2 regions of the Pseudochrobactrum algeriensis genome follow, and region 1 is predicted to be linked to the other one. Evidence: predicted binding sites of a transcription regulator. Region 1 holds the regulator's gene; the other holds the start of a gene.
What was found. The regulator PhoB, encoded in region 1, activates phosphate uptake and scavenging genes when phosphate is short. The targets are predictions, from matches to a motif close to TGTCATNNANCTGTCAT.

Region 1 (3,424 bases):
GGCCGCAATTCTCCACACCGATGGTTATTTACCAGCCGGTGGTGGTGCCGCGCTGATCTTCATCTCCATAAATAAAAGCCCGCTTCGCGCGGGCTTTTTCATTTCAGTTGATAACAAGATACGGGATCAGCTTGCCGGTTCAGGGCGATCCTGCGTCAGCAACAATGCGCCGATCGCATCAACTTTTTGCTTGTTCATATCTTCCGCACCTGCTGCAAAAGTATTCTGCGTTGCGGAGGCTGCAACCGGTTTGGTTTCAAACGGCAGCTGCGCCGGAACCGGCGTATTTACAGCCGGTGCATGATAGGCAAGCTGCACCGGTACTTCCGCTGCAGCCGGTTGTGCAGCCTGCACATCCTGTCCGGCAGATGCCACCATCACCGGAGCAACGACAGGCAGACGGTCACCTTTACCGGCCTTAGCCGTATCCGTTACATCATAAATGCTATCCGGCATGGACTGGTTTCTTGGTTCATAGGCAGCCGCCAGATTATACGGGGTTTCAGGCAGCGGCGATTCCAGCGTACCGTCTCTGCGGCGCTTTTCGTAGAAAGAATTGCCACCGGCAACCAACACATAATGCATATTTCTATACGGGAATTTCAGGCCGGCCGTATGGAAGAACATTGCATTCTTCAGCTTCGGATGGCGTTCGCCTTTCAGCACGGAATCCGCCGCTTCTTTTACATCCGGCAAAGCTTTGGAATTCATGGCACGGGTCATAACGCCCGGTGCAAACTGGTTTTTCTGTCCGACAACGCCGCAAATGGTTTCCGGATATTTTTCCGAGACCAGACGATTCATCACCACCGTGCCGACTGCAACAAGGCCATCACGACTGGAGCGGGCAGATTCAAAGAACATTGCGCGCTCAAGGCATTCGCGGTCTCTGGAAGTGTATGTGTAGGTCTTTTTGCCATTACGGACGGTCACACCGGATTCCTTGGCAGACTGTGCAGCCTTGGCAGATTTGGAACCGGTCGAAGTCGTGGTGCAGCCAGCAAGGATAAACGGCGTGGCAACCAGAGCACCGATAAACAGTGTTTTCGCTAAATAAGAGCGTTTCAACGGTTCATCCTTATCAATAATTTCCCGTACACCCGGGTCACACAGAGATCCTGTGCGCGAGCCCCGGGAAATTCGGGGGCTATTAGGGCTAAATAAAGGCGCAAGGCCCGATTTATATTCGTGTTCCGGTTAGCGACAACCGGTTAAAATTTACCCCAAGAAAATGCGCCTTATTAGTTAACGCTCTGTTAACGCATTCTTTTGAGTGATTACTAAAATACGCAAGATTACGTAAAGACTTCACTAACCTAGTGAAATGAAGCAGCTTGCCGGATTATGGCTTTGCAGCAATTCCGGTACGATATTGCCTTATTTCACAACCTGATAGCGCCTCAGACACGGGCGCATCATGCAATTGACCGCCCTGTTGCGTTAGTCATAATTCATTACAGCGCGTTACAAATAACTGATATTTTGTGAAGGCAATTTGCTTTTATGACGCTATAGCCTTTGCAGACACGGCTTTCCGCAGAATCAGAAATATAAAAACCGGCGTGAATTTTCTTCACACCGGTTCAGTATTTTTCACAAATATCCGGCAGGTTATCAGCCGAAAGCATAACCGGCACCGCGAACGGTGCGAATCGGATCCACTTCACGACCGGTATTGATCGCCTTGCGCAGACGGCCGATATGCACATCCACCGTGCGGTCATCGACGTAAATATCCCGCCCCCAGATACCATCCAGCAATTGCGTGCGCGAGAAAACACGCCCCGGTGCCATCATAAAATATTCAAGCAGACGAAACTCTGTCGGCCCGAGTTTGATTTCGCGTTCCTTGCGGTAAACGCGGTGCTGCTGACGGTCGAGAACAATCTCGCCGACTTTCAGCACATGGGAAAGCACACTCGGATTGGCGCGGCGCAGCATCGCCTTGATACGTGCCAGCAGTTCCGGTGTGGAGAATGGTTTGACAACATAATCATCCGCGCCAACGGCCAGACCGCGCACACGCTCGGATTCCTCACCGCGTGCTGTCAGCATGATAATCGGCAGACGCTCTGTCTCTGCACGCTGACGCAGACGGCGGCAAAGTTCGATGCCGGAAACACCAGGCAGCATCCAGTCGAGAACCAAAAGATCAGGGACGTTTTCGCGTAAATAAATTTCGGCTTCATCGCCACGCAGGATCGTATCGACCTGATAGCCTTCAGCCTCAAGATTATAGCGCAGCAATTCGCTGATGGCTTCTTCGTCTTCAACAACCGCTATTCTTGGCGTGTGTGACATTGCGTATCCACTATTCGTTTAGACATAAGGGGGCATTTGCATTCCGGCACAGCCGGAATGCATGACGTTTATTCTGACAGGCAGGGCTGAATGCCCTGCATATCGGCTGCCGGTTAGAGCAGCTTAGTTTTTATGCAATTCGTCGAGAACGACGTCATGGCTCAGATCATCTTTCGGACGATCCGGCGGCATCTGATTACCGGTGACAATATAATAGACCGTCTCGGCAATATTGGTGGCATGATCGCCGATACGCTCAATATTCTTGGCGCAGAACAGAAGATGCGTACAGGCCGTAATATTGCGCGGATCTTCCATCATATAAGTCAGAAGTTCGCGGAACAGCGATGTGTACATCGCATCAATTTCATCATCGCGGTCGCGGACAATATTGATCTGGGTCACAGAACGCGTTGCATAGGCGTCCAGCACATCTTTTAGCTGGGTGCGGGCAAGCTCTGCCAGTGTTTCTAGACCGCGATAAAGCTTCACCGACTGACGTGTTTCCGAAACGGCAACAACACGCTTGGCAATGTTTTTGCCCATATCGCCAACGCGTTCCAGATCCGCTGAGATACGGATCGCGCCGATAATTTCGCGCAGATCCACAGCCATCGGCTGACGCTTGGCGATAATCATAATCGCCTTGTCATCAATTTCACGTTCGCCTGCATCAAGGATCAGATCCTCGGAAATGACCCGCTGTGCCAGCGCATTATCGGCAGTAACAATCGCCTTGATGGACTGTTCCACCATACGCTCCGCATGACCGCCCATTTCGGCGATTTTACGGGCGAGAAACTTCAGTTCTTCATCATAGGACGTAACCGTATGCTGTGACGGCATGGAAATTTCCTTATCCTGTGGCACTGCCAAAGCAGTCTGTAAAACTCCAGAGCATTTCCGGCTTATATTGCCTCATAGAAAATGCTCTATCTTGTTTGTTTTTACGCGTAAGCTCGATCAGCCGAAACGACCGGTAATATAATCCTGCGTACGTTTTTCTTTCGGCGTGGTGAACATCATATCCGTGTCACCGACCTCTACCAGATTGCCCAGATGGAACATGGCTGTGGTCTGCGAAATACGCGCAGCCTGCTGCATTGAGTGGGTCACGATGACA
Region 2 (3,424 bases), 220 kb from region 1:
GATTGCCGCCCATGCCGGTGCTGAAGTGACCCATGTGGACGCTTCCAAAAAGGCTATCAACTGGGCGCGTGAAAATCAGGCGCTTGCCGGTCTGGAAGACAAGCCGATCCGCTGGATCTGCGAAGACGCAACCAAATTTGTGGCGCGCGAAGAGCGCCGCGGCAATACTTACGACATTATCCTGCTCGACCCGCCCGCTTATGGCCGCGGTCCGAATGGCGAAGTCTGGCAGCTTTTCGACAATCTGCCGCAAATGGTCGATATGTGCCGCGCGATCCTCTCGCCGGATGCCCTCAGCGTTGTGCTGACCGCCTATTCGATCCGTGCCTCGTTCTTTGCCATTCACGAGCTGATGCGCGACCGCTTTACCGGACGCGACGGCGTGATTGAATCGGGCGAGCTCATCCTGCGTGAACGCTCAGCCGAGCGCGCGCTTTCCACCTCTATGTTCTCCCGCTGGATTGCCAATTCATGACTAAAGACAATGATTTTTCCCGCAAAGATGCCCCACGCACCGGTAGCGTTAAAGAAGTTACCAGCCTGACCAATCCGATCGTCAAAGACCTGCGTGCTTTGTCGATGAAGAAATTCCGCGACCAGCAGGGCGTGTTTCTGGCGGAAGGTCTGAAACTGGTCATCGACGCGATTGAGCAGGGCTGGCGCATCCGCACTCTGGTGTTTTCCAAAGCCGGTAAAGGCAATCCGCTGGTGGAGAAAGTTGCAGCCCGTACCAAAGCCGGTGGCGGTCTGGTGCTGGAAGCTTCAGAAAAAGTGATTGCGGCAATCACCCGCAAAGACAATCCGCAAATGGTCGCCGGTGTTTTTGACCAGCGTTTTGAACCGCTGGAAAGACTGCGTCCGCAAGGCAATGACACCTATATCGCGCTTGACCGCGTGCGTGATCCGGGCAATCTCGGTACCATTATCCGCACCGCTGATGCGGTAGGCGCCAAAGGTATTATCCTGATCGGCGACTGCACTGATCCTTATTCTATGGAAACCGTGCGCGCGACAATGGGCTCAGTTTTTGCCGTGCCGCTTTACCGTGCCAAGCACGACGAATTCATCAACTGGCGCAAATCCTATAAGGGCGTGCTGGTGGGAACGCATCTCAAAGGTGCCGTCGACTACCGCACTATTCCCTATAATAAGCAGCCGGTTATGCTGATGATGGGCAATGAGCAGCAGGGATTGCCTGACGATCTTGCTGCAATTTGCTCGCATTTAGCACGTATCCCTCAAATTGGCCGTGCGGATTCGCTTAATCTTGCTATTGCCACCGGTGTCATGCTCTACGAAATCCGCCGTGACGCTCTGGTTCTGGATGATCGCTAAACTAAGACACGCAGGAGTTTAAGCCCCTATGTCCCAACGTGCCACTCTCTGGTCTGTTCTGATTATCGTTTTCGCTGTCACCTCAGACCAGTATATCAAATTTCTGGTTGAGAGCGGCATGGACTATAATCAGCAGATTGATCTGCTGCCGTTTCTGGCGCTTTACCGCACCCATAATGAAGGCATCGCTTTCTCCATGCTGTCGTGGCTGCATGACGGCGGCCTGATAGCCATGACCGTTGCTGTCATCGGTTTCGTCTCCTATCTGTGGTGGACAACTGCACCGGAACGGGTGATCAGCCGTATCGGCTTTGCGCTGATTATTGGTGGTGCATTGGGCAATCTCATCGACCGCAGCCTGCTCGGCTATGTGGTAGATTATATCCTGTTCCATCTGCCTAGCTGGTCATTTGCGGTCTTCAATATGGCCGACGTTTACATCTCTACCGGTGCCGGTCTGATTATCCTCGACGAACTGGTGCAATGGAAGAAGTCCCGCTCTGCGGGGTGAGAGGAAAAAAGTCCCGCTCTGCGGGCTGCCCCCCCAAAAAATCTTCACCAAATACGGTCATTTCCCTGACAAAATCTCCGGCAAATCAATTTAAACGGATTTGCCGGCGGCTTTTTCACATGCTGCTGTTCTTCCTACCTGTCAGTTTCAACGGCCTGACAAGACAATCTAAAAGGCATATGTCACATGCCTGACGCAGACATCCTCTATAAATACCGCAACTCAGAAACGTGGCTAAGCAGACAAAATACTTGCGGACAGCACTGAGACAGTTGAATCCGGCGGAGGATATATCTTGCCACAGGCTCTTGGAATTTTTTCACAAACCGCGCATGATGCACGCATGAAGCAAACACCTCCAGATACGCTTGAAATAGGCGCCATTTTAGCTGATGCCGGTTTTTCTTCACTGACCGGCCAGATACTGGGGCGTATGGGCAGTCTTATTGTGCGGATTGCGGATAATCCGGACACAATCCGTATTGCGCAAAAACTGCGTTACGATGTTTTTTACACCGAGCTCGGTGCGCAAAAATCTCAGAATACCATTCTCGAAGAACGCGACAGCGACCATTATGATGCGATTTGCGATCATCTGGTGGTTTATGACACATCAATCTCCGGCGGTGAGGCAGAGCAGCTTGTCGGCACATACCGCCTGATGCGCAGCGACATGCTCGCGGCAGGTCATACATTCTATTCTGCCGGTGAATATGAAATCACCAAACTGCTTGAACGCAAGCCCGGCCTGCAATTTCTTGAACTCGGCCGCTCCTGCGTGAAGCCGGAATACCGCTCCAAGCGTACGGTTGAATTGCTGTGGCAGGGCATCTGGTCCTATTGCCGTCAGCACAGGATTGAAGTGATGTTCGGCTGCGCCTCATTCCACGGTACGGTGCCGGAAGCCCATGCACTGCCGCTGTCTTTCCTGCATCATAATTGCCGCGCTGATGCGGAATGGGATGTCCGTGCGCTTGAGCAGCATTACCGCTCAATGGATATTGTTCCGCAAGAAGCCATCAATCCGAAAGTGGCATTGTTCTCCATGCCGCCGCTGATCAAAGGTTATCTGCGCCTCGGCGCGATGATCGGTGACGGTGCAGTGGTTGACCATCAGTTCGGCACTACGGACGTGCTGATTGTTCTGCCGGTAGAGCGTATTTCCAGTCGCTACATCAATTATTACGGCGCTGAAGCTGACCGTTTTGTATGATGTGATGAAAACAAAAAGACCGGCAATATACCGGTCTTTTTTATGTCTAATGCGATAAGATATTTATGACATATCCGAGCGGGTCGCGAACATAAAAACGCTGCACGCCCCACGGCTCCTCCGTGAGCGGATAGATGATCTCAAATCCTGCAGCCTGTGCGCGATGATAGACTTCATCCAGATTATCGACCTCAATGGAAAGACGGGGCACATCCGTTCCGCCGCCGCCCTCTGTCGCTAAACTGAGCTGTTGGACAGGTCTGTTTTCTGCGGTCGCTGCGGCAGCCAGCGTTACGATCCAACCGTGATCCATAACCACATCCAACCCCAGCAGTTCCTCATAAAAGACCCGCGCAGCCTGAAGA

Region 2: the regulator PhoB is predicted to act here: its motif matches at 2,027-2,043, upstream of olsB (l-ornithine N(alpha)-acyltransferase).

What each region holds. Positions count from the first base shown of each region.
Region 1 is NZ_CP075361.1:3,380,638-3,384,061, reverse strand. Features, by position in the region: gene KHQ09_RS17795 (hypothetical protein) at 1-56, shown strand, start outside; gene KHQ09_RS17790 (cell wall hydrolase) at 127-1,068, opposite strand; gene phoB (phosphate regulon transcriptional regulator PhoB) at 1,615-2,301, opposite strand; gene phoU (phosphate signaling complex protein PhoU) at 2,425-3,147, opposite strand; gene pstB (phosphate ABC transporter ATP-binding protein PstB) at 3,265-3,424, opposite strand, start outside.
Region 2 is NZ_CP075361.1:163,134-166,557, reverse strand. Features, by position in the region: gene KHQ09_RS02915 (RsmD family RNA methyltransferase) at 1-475, shown strand, start outside; gene KHQ09_RS02910 (TrmH family RNA methyltransferase) at 472-1,335, shown strand; gene lspA (signal peptidase II) at 1,364-1,846, shown strand; gene olsB (l-ornithine N(alpha)-acyltransferase) at 2,190-3,059, shown strand; gene KHQ09_RS02895 (VOC family protein) at 3,106-3,424, opposite strand, start outside.